4 regions of the Klebsiella africana genome follow, and region 3 is predicted to be linked to each of the others. Evidence: predicted binding sites of a transcription regulator. Region 3 holds the regulator's gene; each other region holds the start of a gene.
The links. Region 3 encodes PhoB, which activates phosphate uptake and scavenging genes when phosphate is short. Its sites were predicted from a motif close to CTGTCATAAAACTGNCNNAT; they were not measured.

Region 1 (7,831 bases), 1.2 Mb from region 3:
TCGGCGGCGGCGTCATTTCGGTGAACAGCGCCAGACTCATGCCGTCGAAGCCGCGGGTTATCGTCGCCATCAGGATCCAGATAAGCCAGAACAAACCAAACGCCATGGTCGCCATCGACAGCGCCAGAGCAATACGGTTCTTCATACGGCGTTTGGCCTGCATCTTGCGACGGGACTCCGCCAGTTCGGCGGTAGTTTGCAATTCAATGGTCGCCATTAGCGTGCCCCCTCATTCTTCGCGAGGCGCATAATCATAAACTTCGACGCTGCCAGAACGATAAAGGTGATAACGAACAGGATCAGACCCAGCTCCATCAGCGCCGCCACGTGCAGGCCGGTTTCCGCTTCGGCGAACTCATTAGCCAGCGCGGAGGTAATACTGTTCCCTGGCATATACAACGAGATGCTGTCGAGCTGGTAGGTGTTGCCGATGATAAAGGTAACCGCCATGGTTTCACCCAGCGCGCGGCCCAGACCGAGCATCACCCCGCCAATCACCCCGTTTTTGGTGAACGGTAAAACGATGCGCCAGATCACTTCCCAGGTGGTGCAGCCGATGCCATAGGCCGACTCTTTCATCATCACCGGCGTCTGTTCGAAAACATCGCGCATGACCGCGGCGATATAAGGGATGATCATGATGGCCAGAATGATGCCAGCGGCGAGGATGCCGATACCAAACGCCGGGCCGGCAAACAGCGCACCGACGAACGGGATGGTCGACAGGACGTTGCCGACCGGCTCCTGGAAGTAAGTCGCAAACAGCGGTGCGAAAATAAACAGGCCCCACATGCCGTACACAATGCTCGGGATTGCCGCCAGCAGCTCAATCGCAATGCCCAGCGGACGCTTGAGCCAGGCGGGGGACAGTTCGGTCAGAAACAGCGCGATGCCGAAGCTCACCGGGACGGCGATCAGCAGCGCGATAAAAGAGGTGACCAGGGTTCCGTAAATCGGGACCAGCGCGCCGAAGATCTCGTTAGGCGCATCCCACTCTTTGGTCCACAAAAAGGCAAAGCCAAACTTTTGAATGCTCGGCCAGGAAGAGATGATCAGGGAAACGATGATGCCGCCCAGCATCAATAGCACAATCAGCGCAGCCAGTTTTACCAGCGCACTGAAAATCATGTCACCCTTTTTCCCCGGAGGGGTAAATGCAGGCTTGGTTGCAGCCATAGATTACTCTTTACGTATTAAAACTTGTTCGAATAAATGCCCGGTGGCGTTGGCTCCCGGGCCTACAGTCTGAACCGTAGGGCGGGCAGCGCCTGAACGCCCCCGCCATCTTCGTCAAAAATCTACTGTTAGTACAGCGCTTTACCGCTGCTGTCTTTGACGTTGGTTTTCCATGCTGCGCGAACCTGCTCTACCACGCTTTCCGGCAGCGTCGCGTAATCCAGCGCATTCGCTTCTTTCCCGCCGTTTTTATACGCCCAGTCGAAGAACTTCAGCACTTCAGCGGTCTGTTCCGGCTTGTTGGTCGCCTTATGTACCAGGATGAAGGTGGTTGAGGTGATCGGCCATGCATTTTCGCCTTTCTGGTTGGTCAGGTCCTGAGCGAAAGACTTGCTCCAGTCAACGCCTTTTGCGGCGTTAGCGAAGTTGTCTTCAGTCGGGCTAACCGGCTTGCCGTCGGCAGAGACCAGTTTGGTGTAGGCCAGGTTGTTTTGCTTGGCATAAGCGTATTCAACGTAACCAATCGAACCCGGCAGACGCTGAACAAAGGCGGCGATACCGTCGTTGCCTTTACCGCCCAGACCGGTTGGCCAGTTAACGGTAGAGCCGGCGCCGATTTTCGATTTCCACTCTTCATTCACTTTGGACAGGTAGCTGGTGAAGACGAAGGAGGTACCGGAACCATCGGCGCGGCGGACCACAGCGATGTTCTGCGACGGCAGCTTCAGGCCCGGGTTGAGTTTAGCGATCGCTTCGTCATCCCATTTTTTAATTTTACCCAGGTAGATATCGCCCAGGGTTTTGCCATCCAGCACCAGTTCGCCGGATTTCACGCCAGGCAGGTTAACCGCCAGTACCACGCCGCCAATCACGGTCGGGAACTGGAACAGACCTTCCTGGGTCAGTTTGTCATCAGCCAGCGGAGCATCAGAAGCACCAAAATCAACGGTGTTGGCAATAATCTGCTTAACGCCACCAGAGGAACCAATACCCTGGTAGTTTACTTTATTGCCGGTTTCTTTCTGATAGGTGTCAGCCCATTTGGCATACACCGGCGCAGGGAAAGTTGCGCCTGCGCCAGTCAGGCTTGCTGCTGCGAAGGCAGAGAAAGCGCTCATCGATAAGGTCGCGGCGACAACTGTTGCGACGGTGGTACGCATAACGTTCATAATGTCTCCTGCTGGGATACGTAAATCATTGTTTCGAGGCTATGGTGAGCAAAATAGGTCAAAGAGGTGACAGTAAAATGTACGAATTATGACAGTTTTATGACAGGTCGAAAGAAGGGATTTTACAGCAAATAATAGTCATACAACTCAGATAGTTATCTGTAATCATGACCGTGCAATGACAGAATAATTTTCTTTTTATGACAGCGAAATCGGACCGCAAAACGTTCGTTTGTCATCTACCACCAGCCAAAATATTGCGCACAAAATCGATGACAAACAGCAAGTGAAAATAAAAAAGGGCCGCCGCCGGCAGCCCTTTGCAAGACAGGATGCTTTACTCAACCGTGACCGATTTCGCCAGGTTACGCGGCTGGTCAACGTCAGTGCCTTTGATCAGCGCGACGTGATAAGCCAACAGCTGCAACGGAACCGTATAGAAGATAGGGGCGATGGTCTCTTCCACATGCGGCATCTCAATGATGTGCATGTTATCGCTACCGTTGAAGCCGGCTTCACCGTCGGCAAAGACATACAGTTCACCGCCGCGGGCACGAACCTCTTCGATGTTGGATTTCAGTTTTTCCAGCAGTTCGTTGTTCGGCGCCACCACGATCACCGGCATTTCCGCATCAATCAGCGCCAGCGGGCCGTGTTTCAGCTCGCCCGCCGCATAGGCTTCCGCGTGAATGTAGGAGATCTCTTTCAGCTTCAGCGCCCCTTCCATAGCGATCGGGTACTGATCGCCGCGGCCAAGGAACAGCGCATGATGCTTATCAGAGAAACGCTCTGCCAGCTGCTCAATACGCTTGTCCTGGGAGAGCATCTGCTCGATACGGTTCGGCAGAGCCTGCAGGCCGTGGACGATATCATGCTCAATAGACGCATCCTGACCTTTCAGTCGCGCCAGTTTCGCCACCAGCATCAACAGCACGGTTAGCTGAGTGGTAAAGGCTTTGGTCGAGGCAACACCGATTTCCGTTCCTGCTTTGGTCATCAGCGCCAGATTGGACTCGCGCACCAGTGACGAGCCCGGCACGTTGCAGATAGCCAGCGAGCCGAGATAGCCTAGCTCTTTCGACAGACGCAGCGCCGCCAGGGTATCGGCGGTTTCACCCGACTGGGAGAGAGTGATCATCAGGCTATTGCGACGCACCGCGGACTTGCGATAGCGGAATTCGGAGGCGATTTCCACATCGCACGGGACGCCGGCTAGTGCTTCGAACCAGTAGCGGGAGACCATACCGGAGTTATAGGACGTCCCACAGGCAACAATCTGAATATGTTCAACCTGAGCCAGCATTTCATTGGCGTTCGGTCCCAGCTCGCTGAGATCCACTTCGCCATGGCTGATGCGCCCGGTCAGGGTGTTCTTAATCGCGTTCGGCTGCTCGAAAATCTCTTTCTGCATATAGTGGCGGTAGATACCTTTATCGCCAGCGTCATACTGCAGATTGGATTCGATCTCCTGGCGATTCACTTGTGCACCGGACTTATCAAAAATCACCACCGAGCGGCGAGTGACTTCGGCAATATCGCCCTCTTCGAGGAAGATAAAGCGGCGGGTCACTGGCAGCAATGCCAGCTGGTCGGAAGCGATAAAGTTTTCGCCCATGCCCAGGCCAATCACCAGCGGGCTACCGGAGCGGGCAGCCAGCAGAGTTCCCGGGTCACGGGTATCCATGATCACCGTACCGTAGGCGCCGCGCAGCTGCGGGATGGCGCGCAGGACAGCTTCACGCAAGGTACCGCCTTGTTCCAGCTCCCAGTGCACCAGATGGGCGATAACTTCGGTATCGGTCTCGGTGACAAAGACGTAGCCGCGAGACTGCAGCAGGGCGCGCAGCGGCTCATGGTTCTCGATGATCCCGTTATGGACCACCACAATGTGTTCAGAAACATGCGGATGCGCATTGCTCTCAGACGGTTCGCCGTGCGTCGCCCAGCGAGTATGGGCGATCCCGGTGCCACCGTGTAACGGTTGCTCTTCTACCGCCTGAGCCAGCATCTGAACTTTACCCAGGCGACGCACGCGGGTCATATGACCTTCGCTGTCGACCACTGCCAGACCGGCAGAGTCATAGCCACGGTATTCCAGACGACGTAAACCTTCGAGAAGGATTTCAGCAATATCACGCTGCGCGACTGCGCCAACAATTCCACACATAGTTAAATTTCCTGATAATGGCGATATGCCATGCGTTGTCGCTGACCTGTATTTGCCCGTTTTCCGGGCGCCCCGAGCCTTGTAGAGAGTGGGGTTATTGTTATGGTACTGCCTGCGGACGGGGATCTATGTTGACCCTCTCATCCTGGTTCGCCGGGGAAATTTCCCCGGCGATAATCCAAATTATTTCTTCTTCACCGGACGCTGCCAGCCCTGCTTATGGACCTGCGGTACGCGGCTCAACACCAGCTCGTTATCGGCGATATTGCGCGTAACGGTGGTCCCGGCGGCGATAGTAACGCCGTTGCCTACCATGACGGGCGCCACCAGCTGAGTATCCGAGCCGACAAAGACATCATCGCCAATAATCGTTTTATGCTTATTCGCGCCATCGTAGTTGCAGGTGATGGTGCCCGCGCCGATATTGACATTATCACCGATCTCCGCATCGCCCAGATAGGTCAGATGACCCGCCTTGGAGCCTTTTCCGAGACGCGCTTTTTTCATTTCCACGAAGTTACCAACGTGGGCGCCTTCCAGCAGTTCGGCGCCCGGACGCAGACGAGCAAATGGGCCGATGGTGCAGGCAGCCTGCAGCTGGGCATCTTCCACCACGCTGTAGGGGCTAATTTCGCAGTCATCGCCGATGGTGCTGTTTTTGATCACGCAGCCGGCGCCGATTTTCACTCGATCGCCCAGCACCACGTTGCCTTCCAGAATAACGTTAGTATCGATCTCTACATCGCGCCCATGCTGCAGCGTACCGCGAAGATCGAAACGCGCCGGATCGCGCAGCATCACGCCCGCCAGCAGCAGCTTTTCCGCCTGCTCAGCCTGGTAGACGCGCTCCAGGCGCGCAAGCTGCAGGCGATTGTTGACGCCTTCGACTTCGCTCAGACGCTGCGGATGCACCGCGACGATCTCGTGCCCTTCCTGGTGCGCCATGGCGATGATATCGGTGATGTAGTATTCGCCCTGAGCGTTGTTATTGGTAAGTTTCGCCAGCCAGCGCTTGAGATCTGCTCCGCCAGCGATCAGGATCCCGGTGTTGATTTCCTGAATCTGGCGCTGCGCTTCGCTGGCGTCTTTATGCTCAACGATACCTGTCACCTGGCCATTTTCACGCGTGATGCGCCCATAACCGGTTGGATCATCCAGCTTCACCGTCAACAGGCCAATACCGCCCTGTGGTTTCGCAGCGCGCAGGCGCTGTAGCGTCTCAACGGAGATCAGCGGCACGTCGCCATAGAGCATCAAAATGTCTTCATCATCATTGAAGAACGGCGCCGCCTGCTGCATGGCGTGCCCGGTACCGAGCTGCTCGGCCTGCAGCACCCAGTTCAGGTTGTCTTCATGCAGCGTCTGACGCAGCAGTTCGCCACCGTGGCCATATACCAGATGTACCGCACTGGCGCCTAAATCGTTAGCAGCATCAATGACATGCTGCACCATTGGCTTCCCGGCCAGGGTATGCAGCACCTTAGGAAGATCGGAATACATGCGGGTCCCTTTGCCTGCGGCAAGGATAACCACGCTCATCGCACTATTTGACATACTCATCCTGACGGTAGTTAGAACGAAAAGTAAAAGCCTTTCACGTTGAAATTTCTACATATTTTTCATCATAAAACGAGACGTGGAGAAAACGTCCAGGCTCACAGCTATCCATCATTTTATGACGCTAATTTTGACCACTGCAAATCAGTTTAACGCTGAAAAAGGAGGGCAGGGAGGGTAATCATTGACTATCTCACTGCTTTTGCTGTTTTTTCGCCACCTGAATAAAGCGGCAGCGGCAGGCAGTTTCAGGCATCCACAGCGGGATGAACCAGGATAAATAGTCGCCAGTCGCTGGCGGGGGAGGGCGGTAAAGTGATTGATGCTATCCATAAAAACGAAAGGCCACCTATCAGGTGACCTTCTTTTCCCGGTTGCACATCGCCTGTGTTGTCGTTTTGATGGGCGATACGTCGTGTAAGCGGGTGGAGATAGCGCGGAACTTAGAAGCTCAGTACGCTAAATTTGGCGATGATTTTATGAAACAGTTTCATGATGATTTCCTGACGCAGGTGCAGTTTAATAACGTTCTTTTTTGTGACGTACATCACATAAAAAGAGTCTACGCCTCCTCATTTAACTAATCAATAACAATTAAGCGGGAATTTTGTTTTCGCTTCATCCGCGGATCTGTGGCGAGCCATAAAAAAAGCCAGTCTGGAAAACCAGACTGGCTTTTTACGTTCAAGCCGGTGTTACATCGCTTTTTTGGTCAACTCGATAACGCGCAGTTTAGCGATCGCTTTGGCCAGTTCCGCAGACGCCTGAGCGTAATCCACATCACCGTGAGAGCTCTTAATGTGCTCTTCCGCTTTGCGTTTCGCTTCCAGCGCTCGCGCTTCGTCGAGGTCCTGACCGCGAATTGCGGTATCCGCCAGAACGGTCACGCTGCCAGGCTGCACTTCAAGAATGCCGCCGGACAGGTAGATAAACTCTTCATGACCGTGCTGTTTAACGATGCGAATCATACCAGGCTTAATGGCGGTGAGCAGCGGCGCGTGGCCCGGGTAAATACCCAGTTCACCTTCGCTACCCGTTACCTGGATTTTTTCGACCAGACCAGAGAACATTTGTTGCTCTGCGCTGACGACGTCCAGGTGGTAAGTCATTGCCATATCACCCTCCGATTAAGGCGTTAAAGTTTTTTGGCTTTTTCCACGGCTTCGTCGATGGAACCGACCATGTAGAACGCCTGCTCTGGCAGGTGATCGTATTCGCCTTCCATGATGCCTTTAAAGCCACGGATGGTGTCTTTCAGCGCCACGTATTTGCCCGGAGAACCGGTAAAGACTTCTGCCACGAAGAACGGCTGGGACAGGAAGCGCTGGATCTTACGCGCGCGAGCTACCACCAGTTTGTCTTCTTCAGACAGTTCGTCCATACCGAGGATGGCGATGATGTCTTTCAGTTCCTGATAACGCTGCAGGATGGACTGAACGCCACGCGCGGTGTCGTAGTGTTCCTGACCAACAACCAGCGGATCCAGCTGACGGCTGGTGGAGTCCAGCGGGTCAACGGCCGGGTAGATACCCAGGGAAGCGATCTGACGGCTCAGTACTACGGTTGCATCTAAGTGAGCAAAGGTAGTCGCTGGGGATGGGTCAGTTAAGTCATCCGCCGGTACGTATACCGCCTGTACGGAGGTGATAGAACCGGTTTTGGTGGAGGTGATACGTTCCTGCAGAACACCCATCTCTTCCGCCAGGGTCGGCTGATAACCTACCGCTGAAGGCATACGACCCAGCAGCGCGGATACTTCAGT
Region 2 (7,831 bases), 2.0 Mb from region 3:
CGTAAAATTGACGCTACCGTGGCCGATTTCCTCTCCGCGCTGGTGCGTTACGCGGTTATCGCCTTCACCCTGATTGCCGCCCTGGGCCGGGTAGGCGTGCAGACCGCCTCGGTGATTGCTGTACTGGGTGCCGCGGGTTTAGCCGTCGGTCTGGCGCTGCAAGGGTCACTGTCTAACCTCGCGGCTGGCGTACTGCTGGTCATGTTCCGCCCATTCCGCGCAGGCGAGTATGTCGATCTTGGTGGTGTGGCGGGTACGGTGCTGAACGTACAGATTTTCTCCACTACCCTGCGTACCGCCGACGGCAAAGTGGTGGTGGTCCCGAACGGGAAAATCATCGCCGGCAATATCATTAACTTCTCCCGCGAACCGGCGCGCCGCAATGAGTTTATTATCGGCGTCTCTTACGATGCTGATATCGACAAGGTGAAGCAACTGCTGACCTCGATTATCGAATCTGACGATCGAATTCTGCGCGATCGGGAAATGACCGTACGCCTGAACGAACTTGGCGCCTCGTCGGTGAACTTCGTGGTGCGCGTCTGGAGCAAAAGCAGCGATCTGCAAAACGTCTACTGGGATATCCTCGAGCGCATCAAGCGTGAATTTGACGCCAACGGTATCAGCTTCCCTTACCCGCAGATGGATGTTCATGTGGTACAACTGCCGGAAAAAGCAGAGTAAATCATCACTGACAGAGTCAGGCCGGCCATGCCGGCCTTTTTTAATGGCTCACTATTAGCTTAGCTTATTAATAATTAATACTTTCAATTTCCGCTAATAATCCATTCGCGTTATAGTCAGCGCCATTCTCGAACACAGCGGAAAAATCCTTATGTTTACCTATTACTTTCAGGGCCTTGCCCTGGGAGCGGCAATGATTTTGCCGCTTGGCCCGCAAAATGCCTTTGTGATGAGTCAGGGGATCCGTCGTCAGTATCACCTGATGATTGCCCTGCTATGCGCCATCAGCGACTTGGTGTTGATCTGCGCCGGCATTTTTGGCGGTAGCGCGCTACTGATGCAATCCCCGTGGCTGCTGGCAATCGTGACCTGGGGTGGCGTGGCCTTTTTACTGTGGTACGGCTTCGGTGCACTGAAAACGGCGTTCAGTCAGAGTCTTGAACTCGCCAGCGCCGAGGTGATGCAGCAGGGGCGCTGGAAAATCATTATCACCATGCTGGCGGTGACCTGGCTGAACCCGCACGTTTACCTCGATACTTTTGTGGTGCTGGGCAGTCTGGGAGGCCAGCTGGCCGTCGAGCCGAAGCGCTGGTTTGCGTTGGGGACCATTAGCGCCTCTTTCCTGTGGTTCTTTGGTCTGGCGCTGTTAGCCGCCTGGCTGGCACCGCGGCTGCGTACCGCCAAAGCCCAGCGGATCATCAATATTGTGGTCGGCGCCGTCATGTGGTTTATTGCGTTTCAGCTGGCAAGAGAAGGCGTCAGCCATCTCATGGCGTTGCTCAACTAAGCGTTGTCCGATGGACTTTCCTGCTGTACGCGCTAAGCTTGCTGGCATGCGTCCCGTAAGGGCGATTTAAGTAACATGGAGAAACGACAGTGAAGTTAAAAGTCTTAGCCCTGGCGGCAGCACTCGGATTAACCTCGATGGCGGCACAGGCCAGCGAATTGCCGGATGGCCCGCACATTGTGACTTCAGGCACAGCAAGCGTTGCCGCGGTTCCGGACATCGCCACCCTGGCGATCGAAGTGAACGTGGCGGCAAAAGACGCCGCGTCGGCAAAAAAACAGGCTGACGATCGCGTTGCGCAATATCTCTCTTTCCTTGAAAAGAGCGGTATTGCCAAAAAGGATATCAGTTCGGCGAATCTACGTACCCAGCCTGATTACGACTATCAGAACGGGAAAAGTATTCTGAAAGGCTATCGTGCGGTGCGCACCGTAGAAGTGACCTTGCGCCAGCTGGATAAACTCAACGGTCTGCTGGACGGCGCCCTGAAAGCTGGTCTCAACGAAATTCGCTCTGTCTCGCTGGGTGTTGCGCAACCAGATGCTTATAAAGATAAAGCGCGTAAAGCGGCGATCGACGACGCCGTGCATCAGGCGCAGGAGCTGGCGGCAGGTTTCCACAGCAAGCTGGGGCCGGTGTACAGCGTGCGCTATCATGTCTCTAATTACCAGCCGAGCCCGATGGTTCGCATGATGAAGGCCGCTGACGCTGCGCCGGTTTCCGCCCAGGAAACCTACGAGCAGGCGACGATTCAGTTTGACGACCAGGTTGATGTGGTCTTTGAACTGCAGCCGGCTCAGGCAGCCGCTCCGGCCTCGCCGGCGAAACCGGCCGAAGCGCCGAAACCGGCGCAGTAAGCGCGAGAAACAAAAAAAGCCACTTCCCTGAAGTGGCTTTTTTATGTCTGTGGTTTAATCCTGACGCAGCACCTTGTGGCCGTAGTCGATGAGCGCATCGGTTACCCTGCGCATCATGCGGCTTTCCGGGGCGAAGCGGTGCCAGTAAAGCATGCGGCGCTGGAACAGGCCCGGGGTAAGATCGATAAGTTCGCCGCTGTTGAGCTCTTTTTCGATCTGCAGATGCGGGATCATACAGCAGGTGGTGCCCTGGCGCGCCAGCTGCACGAAAGCTTCCGATGAATTGACGATATGGCAGGGCACGCTGCCCGGCGGCAGGTCGAAATTTTGCTGCAGGAACGCCTGATGCATATCGTCCAGATGGTCGAAGGCGACGACTGGTGCTTTCAGCAGCGCCGAACGCGTCACGCCGTTCGGGAAATAGCGTTGCGCAAACTCTTTTGAGGCGACAAACAGGTAATCGAGCGCCCCCAGCTGATCCACCAGGCAGCTAGGCAGCGCCTGCGGCTGGATACTCACTGCGCCCACCACTTCCCCACGGCGCAGGCGCTCCTGGGTGCGGGTTTCATCTTCCACCTGCAGGTTGAGACGAATAGGGGAGTCTGACAGAACGTTGGCCAGCGCCGGCAGCAGCCAGGTGGCCAGACTGTCGGCGTTCACCGCCAGCGACAGCAGCAGCGGCGTGGAACCGGTTTGTTCATCGCCCAGCCACTCCTCTTCCAACAGTTCAACCTGGCGCAACAGAGCCAGCAGTTTCTGTCCTTGCTCGGTGGGGCGCGGCGGCACGGTACGCACCAGCAGCGGCTGGCCGAACATGTTTTCCAACTGCTTAATGCGCTGGGAGACGGCGGACTGGGTAATACATAGCTTCTGCGCGGCGCGCTCAAATCCTCGTTCCCTAATCACCGCGTCCAGTGCTTGTAATGTCCTGTAGTCCGGTCGTTTCATTATTCTGGCGTGCCCCCATAACTAATCGTTATCTCGCACTATGACATAAATTTTTATTTGATACAGACGAAATTGGTCTGCTCAGTTGTGTGATCTGCATCGCAGGGACATTTCCACTGTCGATGTTCTATAATGCGCCACAGGCATTCACATCTCGGACCATAATTATGACGCAGGATGAACTGAAAAAAGCGGTAGGTTGGGCGGCGCTGCAATATGTACAGCCAGGGACTATTGTCGGCGTAGGCACCGGCTCGACGGCGGCCCATTTTATTGACGCGCTGGGCACCATGAAGGGGCAGATCGAAGGGGCGGTTTCCAGCTCCGACGCCTCCACCGAAAAGCTGAAAAGCCTCGGGATCACCGTCTTCGATCTTAACAGTGTCGATCGCCTGGGGATCTACGTTGATGGCGCGGATGAGATCAACGGTCACATGCAGATGATCAAAGGCGGCGGCGCGGCGCTGACCCGCGAGAAGATTATCGCTTCTGTGGCGGATAAATTTATCTGCATCGCCGACGCCTCCAAGCAGGTTGATATTCTGGGCAAATTCCCGCTGCCGGTTGAAGTCATTCCGATGGCGCGCAGCGCCGTGGCGCGTCAGCTGGTCAAGCTGGGCGGTCGTCCAGAGTACCGTCAGGGCGTGGTGACCGATAACGGCAACGTGATCCTTGACGTGCACGGCCTGGAAATTCTCGATGCGATCGCGCTGGAAAACGCGATCAACGGTATTCCTGGCGTCGTCACCGTGGGGCTGTTCGCCAACCGTGGCGCCGACGTGGCGCTGATTGGTACTGCCGACGGCGTGAAGACCATCGTAAAATAGTCTGTCCGCAGGGAGCCGACCGGCTCCCTCGCAAATATTTTTTCACCAGGTGCAATTTGGTGACTTCTGTCACATTTATGCAACCATTCTGATTTACACGCTACCATTTCTTCTCTTTCTGGTGTTTTGTCCTGCGATTTCCCTCTGGATGACATTTCTTCAGGACGGCGACGCAAACGTTCATATTGCCGCGATAGTTTTTTTTGATATGTTGCTGAGACGAACTTTCGTTCAGCACGACATCAGTTAAGAAAAAACAGGACGGGGAAATGGCTAAGGTATCACTGGAAAAAGACAAGATTAAATTTCTGCTGGTTGAAGGTGTGCATCAAAAGGCAATCGATAGCCTTCGCGCAGCGGGTTACACCAACATTGAATTTCATAAAGGCGCGCTGGATTCCGAACAGCTGAAAGCGTCGATCCGTGATGCCCATTTCATCGGCCTGCGTTCCCGTACCCATCTGACTGAAGAGATTTTCGCCGCAGCGGAAAAACTGGTTGCCGTCGGTTGCTTCTGCATCGGGACCAACCAGGTCGATCTGAACGCCGCTGCGAAGCGCGGTATTCCGGTGTTTAACGCGCCGTTCTCTAACACCCGCTCGGTGGCCGAGTTGGTGATCGGCGAACTGCTGCTGATGCTGCGCGGCGTGCCGGAAGCCAACGCCAAAGCGCACCGCGGGGTGTGGAACAAGCAGGCGGTCGGCAGCTTCGAAGCGCGTGGTAAAAAGCTGGGCATCATCGGTTACGGCCACATCGGTACCCAGCTTGGCATTCTGGCGGAATCGCTGGGAATGCACGTCTTCTTCTATGATATTGAAAACAAACTGCCGCTCGGCAACGCCACTCAGGTACAGCATCTCTCCGACCTGCTGAACATGAGCGATGTGGTCAGCCTGCACGTGCCGGAAAACGCCTCTACCAAAAATATGATGGGCGCGGAAGAACTGGCGCTGATGAAGCCGGGCGCGCTGCTGATCAACGCCTCCCGCGGTACCGTGGTGGACATTCCGGCGCTATGCGATGCGCTGGCCAGTAAGCATCTGGCCGGGGCGGCTATCGACGTCTTCCCGACTGAACCTGCGACCAACAGCGACCCCTTCACTTCGCCGCTGTGCGAGTTTGATAACGTGATCCTCACACCGCATATCGGTGGCTCCACTCAGGAAGCGCAGGAGAACATCGGTCTGGAAGTGGCTGGCAAGCTGGCGAAATACTCTGACAACGGGTCAACCCTGTCGGCAGTTAACTTCCCGGAAGTTTCTCTACCGCTGCACGGCGGCCGCCGTCTGCTGCATATCCATGAGAACCGGCCGGGCGTCCTGACCGCAATCAACCAAATCTTCGCCGCGCAGAGCATCAACATTGCCGCCCAGTATCTGCAAACGTCGCCGCAGATGGGCTACGTGGTGATTGATATTGAAGCGGAAGAAGATGTTGCCCAGCAGGCGCTGCAGGCAATGAAAGCGATCCCGGGGACTATCCGCGCCCGTCTGTTGTTCTAATCATTTTTGCCTCTCGGGCAGGTCGCGTACCTGCCCGTTTTTTTGTTAATACTTTCCAGGCTGAATTTCTCGTCCCCGCGTACCTACCAACACCAGGTTTTTCCCGGGGTGATGACCGCCGGCAGCGGGATATCCCACTCTTCGCTCGGCAGGCTATCCACCTGCTGGCAGTCGTGCGCGTAGCCCACCGGCTGCAGGCGATACTGCTGCCAGTTTTGCAGCGTCCGGTCGTAAAAACCGCCGCCCATTCCCAGCCGTTGGCCACTGACATCGAAGGCCACCAGCGGGGTCACCAGCACATCGAGTTCAGCCAGCGGCAGCACATCCCGCACATCGAGCTTCGGTTCGCGGATCTTCAGGCGATTCACGATCAGTTGGCTCTGCGGATGGTAGTGTAAAAACAGCAGATTGCCTGGGCTAAACGGATGTAGCACCGGCAGATACACCCGCTTGCCGGCGCGCCAGAGCTGGTCGATCAGCGGCTGGGTGTCCAGCTCGCCGTCAAAGGAGAGAAACAGCGCCACGTTGTGGGCGAGAACTATCGGCGGCCAGGCCATCATCCGCTCGGCGGCCTGTTGGGCAAACAGGCGCTGTTGCGCCGGGCTGAGTGCGCGTCGACGATCGCGGATCTGCTGGCGAATATGCTGACGGGAGAGCAGGGTATCGGGCTGTATAGTCATGCAGGTCTCGTTACGAGCTGGCGAAACAATAGGAGCAAGTGTAATACAGGGCGGCTTCAGCCGAAAACACGTATGGGGGATGATGCGAAGTAAAGAAGGGAATCTCCGAGATGCCGCCGCAGGCTGTAACCCTTGAACCCTTGGTTCAAGGTGAATGTGTCGTCACGGTTTTAAGGCTTCTCGGACGAACCGAGCATGCTCACCAACCGTGGAGCGCCACATTCTTGTGGTATGAAATATCGGCTCAGGGGACTGGCCCGCTTGCAAACATCTCAGAGAAATTTTGTTCTTGCGATTACTCTAACACAGTTAACTGCAAAGTGTTATTCAAACTTCGACCCTGGTCTTTCGCTTATGCGACCTTGCTCAAGCAATGCCTGTTCAATAGTCTGCTGAAGCATGCGAATGCGCTGCTCCATGCTGGAAGCGTAGTCGCGGGTCTTCGCTTTTTCCTGAGTCAACTCATAGCTGATGTTCAACGCGGCGATGAAGACCAGCTGCTCAGTATTTGTGACTCTAGTGCGTTCTTTTAAATCTTGCAACCGCTGATTAAGGTCTTCAGCTGCCTGATTCAGGGCATCCCTTTGTTCAGGCGGGCAATTCACTCGCAGTGAACGGCCGAAAATTTGGAGATCTACGGGTTGTGCAGACATGCCACCTTCCTGCTGATTGACTGCGCTGCCTTCACACCCTGACCCGGGTCTGCGAAGGGGCGACACTATAGCTACCCTGGTGCGAAGATACAAGCCCTATTCTGGTTCACCAGGGTCCAAAGTGGTAGCATACCATGAATATTCCTCCCAACGATGACGAATGCGCATGTCTATACAGAACGAAATGCCTGGTTACAACGATGTAGACCAGTTACTGAACCAACAAGGGGTAGGTCTCACCCCGGCCGAAATGCACGGTTTGATCAGCGGATTGCTGTGCGGCGGCAACACGGACAGCAGCTGGCAGCCGCTGGTGCACGACCTGACCAACGAAGGCCTCGCCTTTGGTCATGAGCTGGCTCAGGCGCTGCGTAACATGCATTCCGCCATCAGCGACTCTCTGGATGACGACGGCTTCCTGTTTCAGCTGTATCTGCCGGAAGGCGATGCGGTGAGCGTCTTCGACCGCGCCGACGCCCTTGCCGGCTGGGTCAACCACTTCCTTCTCGGCCTGGGCGTCAGCCAGCCGAAGCTGGATAAAGTGAAAGATGAAACCGGGGAAGCGATTGACGATCTGCGTAATATTGCCCAACTGGGCTACGATGAAGACGAAGATCAGGAAGAGCTGGAGATGTCTCTGGAGGAGATTATCGAGTATGTCCGCGTTGCCGCACTGCTGTGCCACGACACCTTTGCGCGTCAGCAGCCAACCGCACCGGAAGTCCGCAAACCGACACTACACTAACTAAAATTCGTTCAGGGGGCGTCATGACTCAGCAGGAATTTCTCTCGCGTCGCCAGGCGCTGTTGGCGCAGATGCAGCCAGGCAGCGCGGCGCTGATTTTCGCTGCACCGGAAGCGGTGCGCAGTGCAGATTCGGAATATCCCTACCG
Region 3 (7,831 bases):
AAACTGACAGCGCGTCGATCAGGCGTCATTTTTGGCAATTAATCGTTCCGGGAGCAGGAAGCTAAAGCGGGTTCCCTTGCCCACTGTGCTGTCGATTTCCAGCCGGCTGTCGTGATGGTTAACCGCGTGTTTGACGATCGCCAGTCCCAGGCCGCTGCCCCCCGTTTGCCGGGAGCGAGCCTTATCCACCCGATAAAAACGCTCGGTCAGACGAGGAATATGCTCCGGCGCAATACCCGGCCCGTTATCCTCGACGCTGAACAGCGCCCCCTGTGGCGTTCGCTGCCAGCTAACGCGAATTTCGGTCCCTGGCGGGGTGTGGTTCACCGCGTTATAGACCAGGTTGGAAATGGCGCTGCGCAACTGCTCTTCATTACCCAGCACCTTGAGCTGCTCGTCAACGGTGAAGATCAGCGTCTGTTTTTCCTGGCTGAGGGTTTGCGCCTCGCGCTCCACCACCCGCAGCATCATCGGCACGTCGATGCGGTCATTCATCGCCAGCGCCGGCGCGGCTTCAATGCGCGACAGCGTCAGCAGCTGCTTCACCAGGCCTTCCATACGCTGAGTTTGCTCCCGCATGGTGTGCAGGGCCTTTTCACGGGTCGCCCCCTCCAGCACCTGCTCCTGCATCATCTCCAGATAGCCCTGCAGCACCGTTAGCGGGGTGCGCAGTTCATGGCTGACGTTGGCGAAAAAGTTCCGCCGCGCCCCTTCCAGCTGATGCATCTGCGTCACGTCGCGCGCCACCATCAGCCACTGCTTGTCGCTGTAGGGCATCACGCGAATTTCCAGATGACGGGCGTTATTTAGCACCAGATTGAGCGGCTTTGAAAAATCGCGTTGCTTCAGATAGTTGGCGAACTCGGGATAGCGCAGAAGGTTAAGAATGTTTTGGCCACTGTCGTCCGGCCAGCGCAGGTTTAGAATCTGCTGCGCCAGGCCATTACACCAGAAAATGGCACCCTCTTCCGTGGTCAAAACGACCGCATCCGGCAGCGATTCCGCCCCGCTGCGAAAGCGTTTAATCAGGCTTCCCAGCTCACGTCGACGCTTTTTATTACGCATCTGCATCTGATGCAGACCATACAGCAGCGGCTCCCAGCTGCCGCGGCCTGGCGGAGGAGTCATGCTCCGGTCCACCCATAGCCACCACGACAGGCGCATCAAATTCCAGAAATGCCAGATCAGCAAACCGGTCACTGCCGCCAGTAAAAACCACGGCAGATGGCCCACAAACGCCCCCAGAATCAGGGCCGGAATACACGCTAAAAAGAGCTCCAGCGCCAGCCTTTTCCATGACAGCCGTTCCAGCACGGGTCACACTCCTGTCAAAATTCAGAAACGGGCGGAGAAACGATACCCCGTGCCGCGAACCGTTTGCACCATACGATCATGGCCACTGTGTTCCAGCGCTTTGCGCAGGCGGCGAATATGGACGTCAACCGTGCGGTCTTCCACATAAACGTTGGTCCCCCAGACGTGGTTCAGCAGCTGTTCGCGGCTGTATACCCGCTCCGGATGGGTCATAAAGAAGTGCAATAATTTAAATTCCGTCGGCCCCATGTCCAGCGGATTGTCGCCGGTCATCACCCGGTGCGATGAAGGATCGAGGCTCAGTCCCTGCATTTCAATCACCTCTTCCACCGCCATCGGCGAAATACGGCGCATCACCGCTTTGATTCGCGCCACCAGCTCTTTCGGAGAGAAAGGCTTGGTAATGTAGTCATCCGCGCCGGTCTCCAGGCCGCGAACGCGATCCTCTTCTTCCCCACGCGCGGTCAGCATTACTACCGGGATATCCCGCGTCATCGCCTCACGCTTGAGCAGTTTAATAAACTGCAGCCCCGAACCACCCGGCAGCATCCAGTCCAGGAGAATCAAATCAGGCCAGGGTTCATTGAGTTGATTCACCGCGCTGTCATAATCTTCCGCTTCGACAGGCTGAAAGCCATTTTGCTCCAGAACAAAGCAGACCATCTCGCGGATTGGAGCTTCATCTTCAACGACCAGAATTCTTCTCGCCATTATTTACCCTGTGTTTTTTAGCCATCAGTATAGAAGTGCGGCGTCATTATGCGTCACTTTTGTGACAGATTTATGAAAAAAATGACCGTCTGATGATCGGGTATTTTGAAGCACGACGCGGACTTACCCCTCACCAACAAATGGTATACTGCCGCCCATGCTTTTTTCGCTAGGGAAGATTTATGCGCCTCCTTCACACCTCCGACTGGCACCTGGGCCAGAATTTTTACAGCAAAAGTCGCGCGGCCGAACACGACGCTTTTCTTACCTGGCTACTGGACCGCGCACAGGAGCATGAAGTCGACGCCATTATCGTGGCTGGCGATATTTTTGATACCGGCTCGCCGCCGAGCTACGCCCGCGAACTGTATAACCGTTTCGTCGTCCAGCTGCAGCAGACCGGCTGTCGCCTGGTGGTGCTGGCGGGCAACCACGACTCGGTGGCGATGCTCAATGAATCCCGCGATATCCTCGCCTTTTTACACACCACCGTGGTGGCGAACGCCGGCTACGCGCCGATTGAGCTGCCGTTGCGCGACGGCACGCCGGGCGCCATCTTCTGTCCGGTGCCGTTTTTACGCCCGCGCGAGCTGGTGACCAGCCAGGCCGGTCACTCTGGTCGGGAAAAACAGCAGCTACTGCTGCACGCCATCAGCGACTATTATCAGGAGCAGTATCAGCAGGCCTGCGCGCTGCGCGGCGATCGGCTGCTGCCCATCATTGCCAGCGGCCATCTGACCACCGTCGGCGCCAGCAAAAGCGATGCCGTCCGCGACATTTACATCGGCACACTGGATGCCTTTCCGGCGCAACACTTCCCCCCTGCCGACTACATTGCGCTGGGCCATATTCACCGGGCGCAGAGGGTCGGCGGCTGCGAGCATATCCGCTACAGCGGCTCGCCGCTGCCGCTGAGCTTCGATGAAACCGGTAAAGCGAAATCGGTGCACCTGGTGAGCTTTAACGACGGGCGCCTCAGCGCCGTGGAAACCCTGGAGGTGCCCGTGACCCAGCCTCTGGCGGTAATCAAAGGCGATCTGGCCGCCATCACCGCCCAGCTGGAGCAGTGGCGCGGCGTCGAGCAGGTCCCGCCGGTGTGGCTGGATATCGAAATCACCACCGAGGACTACCTGCACGATATTCAGCGGCATATTCAGGCGCTGACGGAGGATCTGCCGGTGGAAGTGCTGCTGGTGCGCCGCAGCCGCGAGCAGCGCGAGAAAATACTGCTCAATGCCCAGCGGGAGACGCTCAGTGAACTGAAGGTGGAGGAGGTATTTGAACGCCGGCTGGCGCTGACCGAAATTGACGATATGAAGCGCGCCCGGCTGCATGAGCTGTTCGCCCATACGGTGCATACACTCACCGCGAAGGACGAAAACGTATGAAAATCCTCAGTCTGCGTCTGAAAAACCTCAACTCCCTGAAAGGGGAATGGAAGATAGACTTTACCGCCGAGCCGTTCGCCAGCAATGGCCTGTTCGCCATTACCGGCGCCACCGGGGCCGGGAAAACCACGCTGCTCGATGCCATTTGCCTGGCGCTCTATCATGAGACGCCGCGCCTGAACAAAGTCTCCCAGTCACAAAACGACCTGATGACACGTGATACCGCCGAGTGTCTGGCAGAGGTCGAGTTTGAAGTCAAAGGCATCGCCTACCGCGCTTTCTGGAGCCAGAACCGGGCGCGCAACCAGCCGGATGGCAATCTGCAGGCGCCGCGGGTCGAACTGGCGCGCTGCGCCGACGGCAAAATCCTCGCCGATAAGGTCTCGGACAAGCTGGAACAAACCGCGACGCTAACCGGCCTCGACTATGGCCGCTTCACCCGCTCAATGCTGCTTTCCCAGGGGCAATTTGCCGCCTTCCTGAACGCGAAGCCGAGCGATCGCGCGGAGCTGCTGGAGGAGCTGACCGGCACGGAAATCTACGGCCAGATTTCAGCCATGGTCTACGAACAGCACAAAGCCGCTCGCCATGCGCTGGAGAAGTTCGAAGCCCAGGCGGCGGGCATCGTCCTGTTGACGGAGGCCCAGCAGCAGGCGCTGCAGGAAAGTTTGCAGGTACTTACTGACGAAGAAAAAGCCCTGCTGGTACAGCAGCAGAGCCAGCAGCAGCAGCTCCAGTGGCTGACCCGCCGCGACGAGCTGGCGCAGCAGCAGCAGCAGGCGGTCACCCGGCAGCAACAGGCCCGCCAGGCGCTGGCGGACGCCGCCCCGGCGCTGGCGAAGCTTGAGCTGGCCCAGCCTGCCGCCCAGCTGCGCCCCCTGTGGGAGCGTCAGCAGGAGCAAGCGGCAGGCCTGGCGCAAACCCGGCAGCGGATCAGTGAAGTAAATACTCGCTTACTTGCCAGCACCGCGCTACGCGCGCGCATCCGCCAGGGCGCCCTGAATGCCCAGCAGCAGCGTCAGGCTGAACTGGCCGATCTGGCGCAGTGGCTGGCCGCCCATGAGCGTTTCCGCTTATGGGGTCAGGAGATTGCTGGCTGGCGGGCGCAATTCTCGCAACTGACGCGGGATAAACAACAGCTCACGGCTCAGCGCACCCGCCTGGCCGCGCTGCGCCAGAAGCTGGCCGCACTGCCTGCCAGCTCTCTGTCACTGAGCGCGGATGACGTTGCGGCGGCGATAGAACAGCAAACCCAGTCGCGGCCGCTGCGCCAGCGCCTGATCTCCCTGCATGAACAGCATCAGCTGCTGCACAAGCGTCTGCGCCAGAACGCCGAGAGCGTCCAGCAGGCACAGACGGAGCAGGCAAAACTCAACGCCACCCTGACGCAACGTCGGGAGCAGTATAAAGACAAAAACCAGCACTATCTTGACCTGAAAGCGCTCTGCCAGCGGGAAGAAACGATTAAAGATCTGGAAGGTTACCGCGCCCGGCTCGAGGCGGGTAAGCCCTGTCCGCTGTGCGGCGCCTGTGAACACCCGGCGATTGAACAATACGCCTCGCTGACCCTCACGGATAACCAGCGCCGCCGCGATGCGCTGGAAAAAGAGGTCGCCGCGCTAAAAGAAGAAGGCCTGCTGATCCTCGGACAGGTCAACGCCCTGACGCAGCAGCTCCAGCGTGATACCGAAGCCGCCCAACGGCTCGCAGAGGAAGAGCAAGCGCTTACTAAAGCGTGGCAGGAGAACTGCGCCTCGCTGCAGATCGCGCGGGATATTACGCAAGAGATAAACGACTGGATGCAGGAGCAGGAGCGCTACGAGCAGCAGCTCTATCATCTCAGCCAGCACCTGATGCTGCAGAGTCAGCTCAACGATCAGCAAGCGCTGGAGCGCCAGGCCGAGCAGCAGTTGGCGGCTACGCGCCAGGGACTGGAGAATGCCCTGCAGACGCTGTCGCTCAGCCTGCCGGAAGAAGGCGAAGAAGCCGCCTGGCTGCACGCTCGCGAAAGCGAATTTGCCCAGTGGCAGGCGCAACAGACCCAACATGATGCCATTCAGCAGCAAATCGCTGCTCTGCGGCCGCTGCTGGAGACGCTGCCGGCCAGCGACGAGACAGAGGCTGAAGCCGAGCGGGTTATCCCGGACAACTGGCGCGAAATTCACGAGGAATGCCTGTCGCTGCGCAGCCAGCTTGTCGCGCAGCAGCAGCTGGAGGCCGAAGAAACGGCGCGCGTGAGCCAGTCACAGACGCAATTCGCGACTGCCCTGGCCGCCAGCCGCTTTAGCGATCGGGAGGCGTTCCTCGCTGCGCTGCTGGATGACGAGACCGCCCAGCGGCTGGCGCAACTAAAACAGACGCTGGAGCAGCAGCTCCAGCAGGCGGCAGCGCTCTGCGAGCAGGCGACCCGGCAACAAGAGGCGCACCTGGCGCTGCGTTCGCAAGGGGTGGACGCTGACGTCCCCACCCTGCAAACCCAGCTGCACGCCCTGGCCCAGCGGCTGCGGGATAACACTACCCGCCAGGGTGAGATCCGCCAGCAGCTCAGGCAGGACGCAGAGAGCCGTCAACAGCAGCAGGCGCTGGGGCAGCAGATTGCAGAGGCGGCGCAGCTGGCGGACGACTGGGGCTATCTCAATTCGCTGATCGGCTCCAGCACCGGCGACCGGTTCCGCAAATTCGCCCAGGGTCTCACGCTGGATAATCTGGTCTGGCTGGCAAACCAGCAGCTCAACCGCCTGCACGGCCGCTATCTGCTACAGCGCAAGGCCAGCGAGGCGCTGGAGCTGGAGGTTGTCGATACCTGGCAGGCCGACGCCGTGCGCGACACCCGCACCCTCTCCGGCGGCGAAAGTTTCCTCGTCAGCCTGGCACTGGCTCTGGCGCTGTCAGACCTGGTGAGCCATAAGACGCGGATTGATTCCCTGTTTCTTGATGAAGGCTTCGGCACCCTCGACAGCGAAACGCTGGACACGGCGCTGGACGCCCTGGATGCCCTCAACGCCAGCGGGAAGATTATCGGGGTGATCAGTCACGTGGAGGCGATGAAAGACCGCATTCCGGTGCAGATCAAAGTGAAGAAGATAAATGGCCTGGGCTATAGCCGGCTGGACAGAGCGTTTGCGGTGGAGTGAGGTCCGAGTTATTGCGATGTCCCCTCACCCTAACCCTCTCCCGGAGGGAGAGGGAACTGTCCGGCGCCGGTCTGCCGTTTCGCACGCTATTGCGATTCCCCTCTCCCAGCAAGAGACAAGGGGTTCCCGGCCACTGCCTCAACCACCCACACCGCGCCGCTTTTCTCCCTCTCCCTCAGGGAGAGGGCCGGGGTGAGGGGTTCCCGGCCACTGCATCAACCACCCACACCGCGCCGCTTTTCTCCCTCTTCCTGAGGGAGAAGGCCGGGGTGAGGGGTTCCCGGCCACTGCATCAACCACCGGCACCGCGCCGCTTTTCTCCCTCTCCCTCAGGGAGAGGGCCGGGGTGAGGGGGAGCGGTTCAGGTCCCCTGGAGCGGCCACAGCCATGCCGCGCCGCGTACCCCGCTGGAGTCGCCGTGCATCGCTTTGCGGATCGGCGTTTCACACTCGCCGCCGAAGACCCACTGCTTCACCAGGTCCGGCACCGTCTGATACAGCCGCTCGACGTTGCTCATCCCGCCACCCAGCACGATAACGTCCGGGTCGAGGATATTCACCACGTGGGCCAGCGATTTCGCCAGCCGCTGTTCATAGCGGCTCAGCGCCAGTTCAGCCTTTTCGTCACCTTCTCCCACCAGGCGCATAATCTCGCTGCCGGTTAACCCTTTGCCGCTCAGTCGCTGATAGTCGGTGGCGAAACCGGTGCCGGAGATAAAGGTTTCAATGCACCCCTGTTTGCCGCAGTAGCAAGGGACCTCCGCACGGTAGCGCAGCTCATCGTCGTCCATCCACGGCAGCGGGTTATGCCCCCACTCGCCGGCGTTACCGTTGCCGCCGATATGCGCCCGCCCGTTGAGCGCCACCCCGGCGCCGCAGCCGGTGCCGATAATCACCGCGAACACCGTTTGCGCCCCCGCCGCCGCGCCGTCCACCGCTTCCGACACCGCCAGACAGTTGGCATCGTTAGCCAGCCGGACTTCACGATCGAGACGCAGGCTGAGATCCTTATCAAAGGGCTGGCCGTTGAGCCAGGTCGAGTTGGCGTTTTTCACCACGCCGGTATAAGGCGAAATTGCGCCAGGAATGCCCATCCCCACGGTACCCTGCTGTCCGGTCGCCTGTTCGGCCATCGCCACCAGGGTAGCAATAGTCTCAATAGTTTGCCGGTAGTCTTCCCGCGGCGTGGGTAACCGGTGGCGAAACAGCTGCTCTCCCTGGTCGCTCAGGGCTATCACTTCGGTTTTTGTTCCACCTAAATCAATACCAATACGCACGCTCAGCT
Region 4 (7,831 bases), 510 kb from region 3:
GCTGGTGAAGATTGGCGAAGATGCCACGCAGAAAGCGGTGATGCATAACGGTCCGCGCAAGAATCTGACAATTGTCGTGCTGGGCGAAACCTCGCGGGCAGACAACTTCTCACTGGGCGGCTACGATCGGGAGACTAACCCGCGCCTGCAACAGGACGACGTGGTGTACTTCCCGAAAACCACCTCCTGCGGCACAGCAACGGCGGTTTCCGTTCCCTGCATGTTCTCTAATATGCCGCGCGCACATTACGATGAAGAACTGGCCCACCATCAGGAAGGCGTCCTGGATATTCTGCAGCGCGCGGGTGTTCAGGTGCTGTGGAACGACAATGACGGTGGCTGTAAAGGCGCCTGTGACCGCGTACCGCACCAAAACGTCACCGATCTGAACCTCAGCGGTCAGTGCATCGACGGCGAGTGCTACGATGACGTCCTGTTCCATAATCTCGACAGCTACATCGACAACCTGAAACAGGATGGCATTATCGTACTGCATACCATCGGCAGCCACGGCCCGACCTATTACAACCGCTATCCGGCTGAATTTAAAAAATTCACCCCGACCTGCGATACCAATGAAATCCAAAGTTGTACGCAACAACAGTTGACCAATACCTACGACAACACCATTCTGTATGTCGACTATGTCGTTGATAAAGCGATAAAACTATTGCAATCTAAACAAGACAAATTTACCACTAGCCTGGTTTATTTGTCCGACCACGGCGAATCGCTGGGCGAAAATGGCGTTTATTTGCATGGTCTGCCGTACTCCATTGCGCCGGATACGCAAAAACACGTGCCCATGCTGCTGTGGCTGTCGCCGGATTACCAGCAACGTTACGGTGTTTCCAGCCAGTGTTTGCAACAACAGGCTAAGTCGAAGGATTATTCACAAGATAATCTGTTCTCCACCCTGCTCGGCCTGCTCGGCGTCAGCACCCACGAGTACCAGGCGGCAGATGATATTTTAACGCCATGTAGAGAGGCTGGTTGATGAAAATCTTAGTCATTGAAGACGATGCGCTGCTGTTGCAGGGGTTGATTCTGGCGATGCAAAGTGAAGGATACGTGTGCGACGGCGTCTCCACGGCGCACGAAGCGGCGCTATCGCTGGCCAGCAATCACTACAGCCTGATCGTGCTGGATCTCGGCCTGCCGGATGAAGACGGCCTGCATTTTCTCACCCGTATGCGACGGGAGAAAATGACCCAGCCGGTGCTGATCCTCACCGCCCGCGATACGCTTGAGGATCGCATTAGCGGTCTCGATACTGGCGCGGATGACTACCTGGTGAAACCCTTTGCCCTGGAGGAGCTCAATGCGCGCATTCGCGCCCTGCTCCGTCGGCATAACAACCAGGGCGATAACGAAATCAGCGTCGGCAATCTGCGCCTCAACGTCACTCGCCGCCTGGTGTGGCTGGGTGAGACCGCGCTGGAATTGACGCCGAAAGAGTATGCCCTGCTGTCACGGCTGATGATGAAAGCCGGTAGCCCGGTACATCGTGAGATCCTGTACAACGATATCTACAGCTGGGACAACGAGCCGGCGACCAATACCCTGGAAGTGCATATTCACAACCTGCGCGATAAGATTGGCAAATCGCGGATCCGCACCGTCCGGGGCTTTGGCTATATGCTGGCTAACAACATCGACACGGAATAGACCATGGCCCTGTTTGCAACCGAAACCTGGACCATGCGCCACCGGCTGCTGCTGACCATCGGCGCCATTCTGGTAGTCTGCCAGCTAATCAGCGTCTTCTGGCTATGGCATGAGAGCAAAGAGCAGATCCAGCTGCTGGTGGCCAGCGCCATCGAAGGACACAACAACCAGAAACATGTGGAGCATGAGGTTCGGGAAGCGGTCGCCAGCCTGCTGGTGCCTAGCCTGCTGATCGTCGGCCTGGCGCTGTATATCAGCATGCTGGCGGTGCGCAAGATCACCCGCCCGCTTTCACGACTGCAAAGCGAACTGGAGAACCGCACGCCGGACAATCTCACCCCTATCGTACTCAGCGAATCGGTGCCCGAGGTCACGGCAGTGACCACCGCCCTGAATCAGCTGGTTTCCCGCCTCAATCTGACCCTCGACCGCGAGCGGCTGTTTACCGCCGACGTGGCGCATGAGCTACGCACCCCGCTGGCCGGGCTGCGGCTGCACCTTGAGCTGCTGGCGAAAGTGCATGGCGTCGGCGTCGACCCGCTGATCCAGCGTCTCGATCAGATGACCAACAGCATTTCCCAGCTGCTGCAGCTGGCGCGCGTTGGCCAGTCCTTCTCCGCCGGCAGCTATCAGCAGGTGTTATTGCTGGATGACGTGGTGAAACCGTTGCAGGAAGAACTGGAAACCATGCTGGCGCAGCGTCAGCAGCGGCTGCTGCTGACGGATACCGAAAACGAGGCCGTTGTGTCGGGCGACGCAACGTTAATCCGCGTGATCCTGCGCAATCTGGTGGAGAATGCTCACCGCTACAGCCCGGAAGGGTCGACGATCCGTGTGTCGGTGAAAGCGGGCCTGATGCCGGTGATGGCAGTGGAAGATGAAGGGCCGGGGATCGATGAGGCGAAGAGCGGTGAACTCAGTAAAGCCTTTGTGCGTATGGACAGTCGCTACGGCGGCATAGGCCTCGGACTGAGCATCGTCACGCGCATCGCTCAGCTGCATGACGCCCAGTTCTTTTTGCATAACCGCCAGCCGGGGCCAGGGGTCCGCGCGTGGGTATTATTCCCGCGGCGCGCGGGTCAGAACGTCAGCACCCACTGATGGAAAAAGGCAACAAGAATGACCAGGGCGGTAGCAACCGCCAGATATTCACGGAAGTTAATTTTTTGCATGGACACTATCCTCATCAGGTTGAGGATAGTGTCGCCTGGCGAGATTAAGCGAACATTAAGAAGGCCGCAACGCGGCCTTTTTTCTTCTCAGATGTGTGTCATCTGACAAAGGGGACGATAAGAGAAGCGCGCGCCTTTACTCTACCCCGCACCTCCACGCCACCAATATAGGCCCAGATTCAGGAGGCAGCGATAAACAGCTCGCGCAGCTGATGCAACTGGTCGCGAATTTGCGCCGCCTCTTCAAACTCAAGGTTCTGAGCGTGCTGCATCATCTGCCCTTCCAGTTCATGGATTTTCTGCTGCAGCGCTTTTGGCGTCATATCCACTCCGCTAAGCCCGGCAGGCTCGGCGGTCTTCGCTTTACCGCGCCCTTTGGCTTTGGTTTTCGCCAGGCTCTGACCCAGCTGCAGGATATCCACAACTTTCTTGTTGAGCCCCTGTGGCACGATGCCGTGCTCTTCGTTATAGCGCTGCTGTTTCTCCCGCCGCCGTTCCGTTTCACCAATGGCTTTAGCCATCGAGGGGGTGATCTTATCGCCGTAGAGGATGGCTTTGCCGTTGACGTTGCGCGCCGCACGGCCGATGGTCTGGATCAGCGAGCGCTCGGAGCGCAGGAAGCCCTCTTTGTCCGCATCCAGGATCGCCACCAGCGATACCTCCGGCATATCGAGCCCCTCACGCAGCAGGTTGATCCCCACCAGCACGTCAAACTCGCCAAGGCGCAGGTCGCGGATAATCTCCATACGTTCGACGGTGTCGATATCCGAGTGCAGATAGCGCACGCGCTCGCCGTGCTCCTCAAGGTACTCGGTTAAGTCTTCCGCCATCCGCTTGGTAAGAGTAGTGACCAGCACACGCTCGTTGATGGCCGTGCGCAGGCGGATCTCCGACAGCAGATCGTCGACCTGGGTCGCCACCGGCCGCACTTCGATCAGCGGGTCAAGCAGACCGGTCGGCCGCACCACCTGATCCACTACCTCGCCGCCGGATTTATCCAGCTCGTAGGCGCCGGGTGTCGCCGACACGTAGATGGTTTGCGGCGCCAGCGCTTCGAATTCTTCAAACTTCATCGGCCGGTTATCCAGCGCCGACGGCAGGCGGAAGCCGTACTCCACCAGCGTCTCTTTACGCGCCCGGTCGCCGCGGTACATGCCGCCGATCTGCGGCACCGTGACGTGGGATTCGTCGATCACCAGCAGGCCGTCCGCCGGAAGATAGTCAAACAGGGTGGGCGGCGGCTCGCCAGGCCCGCGCCCGGAGAGGTAGCGCGAGTAGTTTTCAATACCCGAGCAGTAGCCCAGCTCGTTCATCATTTCGAGGTCAAACTGGGTGCGCTGGGTTAAGCGCTGCTCTTCCAGCAGCTTGTTATTTGCCAGCAGCACCTTGCGCCGCTCCGCCAGCTCCAGCTTGATCTCTTCCATCGCCTGGACGATGCGCTCCCGCGGCGTCACGTAGTGCGTCTTGGGATAAATAGTGTAGCGCGGCACCGTGGATTCCACGTGGCCGGTAAGCGGATCAAACAGCGACAGGCGCTCGACCTCTTCGTCAAACAGCTCAATGCGCAGGGCGATATCGTCGGATTCCGCCGGGAAGACGTCGATCACCTCACCGCGCACCCGGAAGGTGCCGCGCTGGAAGGCCTGATCGTTGCGGGTATACTGCAGCTCGGCCAGGCGGCGCAGGATAGCGCGCTGGTCGATAAGCATCCCCACCGTCAGGTGCAGCATCATCTTTAGATACAGGTCCGGGTCGCCGAGGCCGTAGATCGCCGAGACCGAGGCCACCACCACCACATCGCGCCGCTCAAGCAGCGCTTTGGTCGCCGACAAACGCATCTGCTCGATATGTTCGTTTACCGAGGCGTCCTTCTCAATAAAAGTATCTGAGCTGGGGACGTAGGCTTCCGGCTGGTAGTAATCGTAATAGGAGACGAAATACTCGACGGCATTCTCGGGGAAAAACTCTTTCATCTCGCCGTAGAGCTGGGCCGCCAGGGTTTTGTTTGGCGCCAGCACCATCGTCGGCCGCTGCAGATCGGCAATGACGTTGGCGATGGTGAAGGTTTTCCCTGAACCGGTGACCCCCAGCAGCGTCTGATGCGCAAGTCCATCCTCCAGCCCCTCTTCCAGGCGACGGATGGCTTCCGGTTGGTCTCCGGAGGGACGAAAGGCAGAATGCAGTACAAACGATTTACTCATCGATCAGAACCTGAAGAAAGATTTAGCGGCCGGTGTTTAATTCTACCCTTCGGGCCGTTTTTTGCCAACCAAATATACTGGATATTTAACCAGTACGCATTTATGATAGCGCCAGAAGGCGGCCTTTTTAGCCAGCAAGTGGGGTACAAAACGCCCGCCGGGCGAAATAATCGTCCAACTGTCAGGGTTATCCCCAGAAATTTTACCCTTTTAACATTTGTCAAGCGGACGGGTGAAAGTTTTATGGCAGTAGATGACGCTTTTCTTACACCCATTGATTTTATTTAACTAACTGATATTTAATAAATTTAAAGAAAAGACGTCTTTCGCGCCAATTCAGCCGCAGGCCGCGTACGCTCTAGCTTACCGCAGGTTTTCTAACTCTAATACACAAGGTTATCCACAGGAATAGTGGATAACTGTCTGCAGCCCAAGACCGCCGCCGCCCGGCGCTTATCGTCTTTCGCCGTAAACCGTGCGGCGAAAAATTTTTATCGAACTATTTTTGATAACTATCCGTTTAAAGCCGCTCGATTTTTGCTGCTTTTTGCACCACTCTTTAGCGTCGGGCACCGGAAAAGTGCAGCCCTGGCGCTGACGGTGCCCGATGGTATCGGCGTTCCGCGCTTTTTTCCGAGCGTTCTTTTTCCTGGCAAGAGTTTTGCAGCATCTTTCTGTCGCCCTGACGCCAGGATAAGGAGAAAACGTCCATGTTGAATTTACAGGCAGTAAATCATTTTTACGGTAACCAGCACTCACTGTGGAATGTCGATCTTGAACTACGCCCGGGAGAGTGCATTGGCGTACTGGGACGCGAAGGCATGGGAAAAACCACACTGGTTAACTGCATTGCCGGCCACCTGCCGGTCACCAGCGGTCGGATGACCTGGCATGACATTGGCGCCCCGCCGCGGGATCTCACTCCCCTGTCCGCTCAGTCGCGCAGCGCCATCGGTATCGGCTATGTGCCACAGGATAAACGCATCTTTTCCCAGCTCAGCGTGGAAGAGAATCTGCACATTGCCCTCGCGGCCGGGAACCCCGGGGTAAACGCCAGCGGCGGCGAAATCTATGAGTACTTTCCCGAGCTCTATGCCCTACGCCAGCGCAAAGGCGCCTCGCTGAGCGACGACGATCAGTTCCAGTTGGCGCTGGCCAGGGCGCTGATCGTCCAGCCGCGGTTGCTGATCCTTGATGAACCCTCGCGCGGCAGAGGGCCGCGCTGCCTGCAAAAGCTGGCGGACCTGCTGCTGCGGTTAAATCGCGATATCGGCCTGACGGTGCTGCTCGCCGAGCAGCACCTGCCCTTTATCCGCCGGGTGGCGGATCGCTTCTGTGTCTTGCACCGGGGGCGTAACGTCGCCGAAGGCGATATTATGGCGCTGGATGAGCCGCTGCTGGCGCAGTGGATGACGCTGGATCCAGCGCCCTGAGGTCCAGATACTGGCCGAGATCGTCGCGCTGCGCGATATCGGCAAGCCATGGTATTTCGCCGAGGAACGGCGCGGCCAGTCGGTTTTTCAGCGTCGCCAGATATTCGGCGTGGCGCTTACCCGGCGGCTGCACGTCATTGGCGATCCACCCTGCCAGCGGCAGCCCCGCCTGGCGTACCGCCTGGGCGGTAAGCATCGCATGGTTGATACAGCCGAGCTTAACCCCCACCACCAGAATGACCGGCAGCTGTTCGGTTTGCACCCAGTCGGCAAAGGTCAGGGTGTCCGACAGCGGCGTGAACCAGCCACCGGCACCTTCCACTAGCACCCAGTCGGCGAGACTTTCCAGCTCACGCAGCCCGCTGGAGAGCCTGGCCGCGGCGATCGGCCGCCCTTCATCGGCGCTGATAATGTGCGGCGAGGTCGGCTCGGCGAAGGTGTAAGGGTTCACCTGGTCGTAGCGCAGCGCGACCCGGCTATGGCGCTGCAGGGCCAGCGCATCTTCATTACGCAGCCCATCGCCGGTAAGCTCGCTACCGGAGGCCACCGGCTTATAGCCGGCAGTGTGAAAACCCAACAGATTCGCCGCCTGCAGCAGGGCGCTGCTGGCGATGGTTTTACCGACTTCAGTATCGGTCCCGGTGACAAAAAAATGTTTAGTCACGCTCAATGACTCCTGTAAAAAGAGAATACGTCAGCGGGCAGATGCCCTGCCGCTGCGGCCAAGCCAGCTGCAGCTCGCGCAGTTTGCCGCGGCCAAGCGGGGCGGCTGTCCGCCCCTGGTGCAAATGGGTGGCGCCGATGCCCTTCAGCGAGCGCATAGCGCTCAGCGCATCGGCGAACGGCAGGCTAATCTGATGCACCTCGCCGGTCGCGCGCAGGCCGCTAAGCGCCGCGCGCACCGCCGCTTCGCTAAGGAAACGGTTGGCATGCGGCTGGTCGTCGATGGCCCGCCACGCCTGATTGAGCTCCGGCAGCGAGTCGGCGAGCAGCGTGCTAAACGCCACCCTGCCGCCGGGGCGCACCACCCGGTACAGCTCGCCAAGGGCTGCGCGCAGATCGTTGCACCACTGCACCGCCAGATTGCTCCACGCCAGATCGACGCAGGCGTCCGGCAGCGGCAACGCCTCAATATCGCCCAGCAGGTAATGCTGGGCGGCGTCGTTACGCTGCGCCTGGGCCAGCATGCCGGCGGAGAGATCCAGCGCGGTCACCACGCTGCCCGCCTCACGCCAGTAGCGGCTTATGCTACCGGGGCCGCAGCCGGCATCCAGCACCTGCGCAAAATCGCGGCGCGCCAGCTGGCGCAGCAGCAGATCGGCGCTGCGCCGCTGCAGTTCATCATGTTGCGAATAGC

Region 1: pstS (phosphate ABC transporter substrate-binding protein PstS) is a predicted target of PhoB. The motif match lies at 2,432-2,451, and genes of this name have one in related genera.
Region 2: serA (phosphoglycerate dehydrogenase) is a predicted target of PhoB. The motif match lies at 4,168-4,187, and genes of this name have one in related genera.
Region 4: uvrB (excinuclease ABC subunit UvrB) is a predicted target of PhoB. The motif match lies at 5,272-5,291, and genes of this name have one in related genera.

What each region holds. Positions count from the first base shown of each region.
Region 1 covers NZ_CP084874.1:5,218,697-5,226,527, reverse strand. Annotated here, with positions in the region: gene pstA (phosphate ABC transporter permease PstA) at 1-217, opposite strand, end outside; gene pstC (phosphate ABC transporter permease PstC) at 217-1,176, opposite strand; gene pstS (phosphate ABC transporter substrate-binding protein PstS) at 1,305-2,345, opposite strand; gene glmS (glutamine--fructose-6-phosphate transaminase (isomerizing)) at 2,683-4,512, opposite strand; gene glmU (bifunctional UDP-N-acetylglucosamine diphosphorylase/glucosamine-1-phosphate N-acetyltransferase GlmU) at 4,696-6,066, opposite strand; gene LGL98_RS25040 (F0F1 ATP synthase subunit epsilon) at 6,765-7,184, opposite strand; gene atpD (F0F1 ATP synthase subunit beta) at 7,205-7,831, opposite strand, start outside.
Region 2 covers NZ_CP084874.1:781,751-789,581, forward strand. Annotated here, with positions in the region: gene LGL98_RS03850 (small-conductance mechanosensitive channel MscS) at 1-684, shown strand, start outside; gene argO (arginine exporter ArgO) at 836-1,471, shown strand; gene LGL98_RS03860 (oxidative stress defense protein) at 1,561-2,328, shown strand; gene argP (DNA-binding transcriptional regulator ArgP) at 2,383-3,276, opposite strand; gene rpiA (ribose-5-phosphate isomerase RpiA) at 3,444-4,103, shown strand; gene serA (phosphoglycerate dehydrogenase) at 4,373-5,605, shown strand; gene LGL98_RS03880 (5-formyltetrahydrofolate cyclo-ligase) at 5,689-6,285, opposite strand; RNA gene ssrS (6S RNA) at 6,384-6,567, opposite strand; gene zapA (cell division protein ZapA) at 6,609-6,938, opposite strand; gene LGL98_RS03895 (YecA/YgfB family protein) at 7,105-7,683, shown strand; gene pepP (Xaa-Pro aminopeptidase) at 7,707-7,831, shown strand, end outside.
Region 3 covers NZ_CP084874.1:4,068,310-4,076,140, forward strand. Annotated here, with positions in the region: gene phoR (phosphate regulon sensor histidine kinase PhoR) at 19-1,314, opposite strand; gene phoB (phosphate response regulator transcription factor PhoB) at 1,336-2,025, opposite strand; gene sbcD (exonuclease subunit SbcD) at 2,208-3,413, shown strand; gene sbcC (exonuclease subunit SbcC) at 3,410-6,547, shown strand; gene mak (fructokinase) at 6,909-7,823, opposite strand.
Region 4 covers NZ_CP084874.1:3,562,099-3,569,929, forward strand. Annotated here, with positions in the region: gene eptA (phosphoethanolamine transferase EptA) at 1-997, shown strand, start outside; gene pmrA (two-component system response regulator PmrA) at 997-1,668, shown strand; gene pmrB (two-component system sensor histidine kinase PmrB) at 1,672-2,769, shown strand; gene uvrB (excinuclease ABC subunit UvrB) at 3,020-5,041, opposite strand; partial or broken gene LGL98_RS17265 (hypothetical protein) at 5,453-5,662, shown strand; gene LGL98_RS17270 (ABC transporter ATP-binding protein) at 5,752-6,474, shown strand; gene bioD (dethiobiotin synthase) at 6,416-7,138, opposite strand; gene bioC (malonyl-ACP O-methyltransferase BioC) at 7,131-7,831, opposite strand, start outside.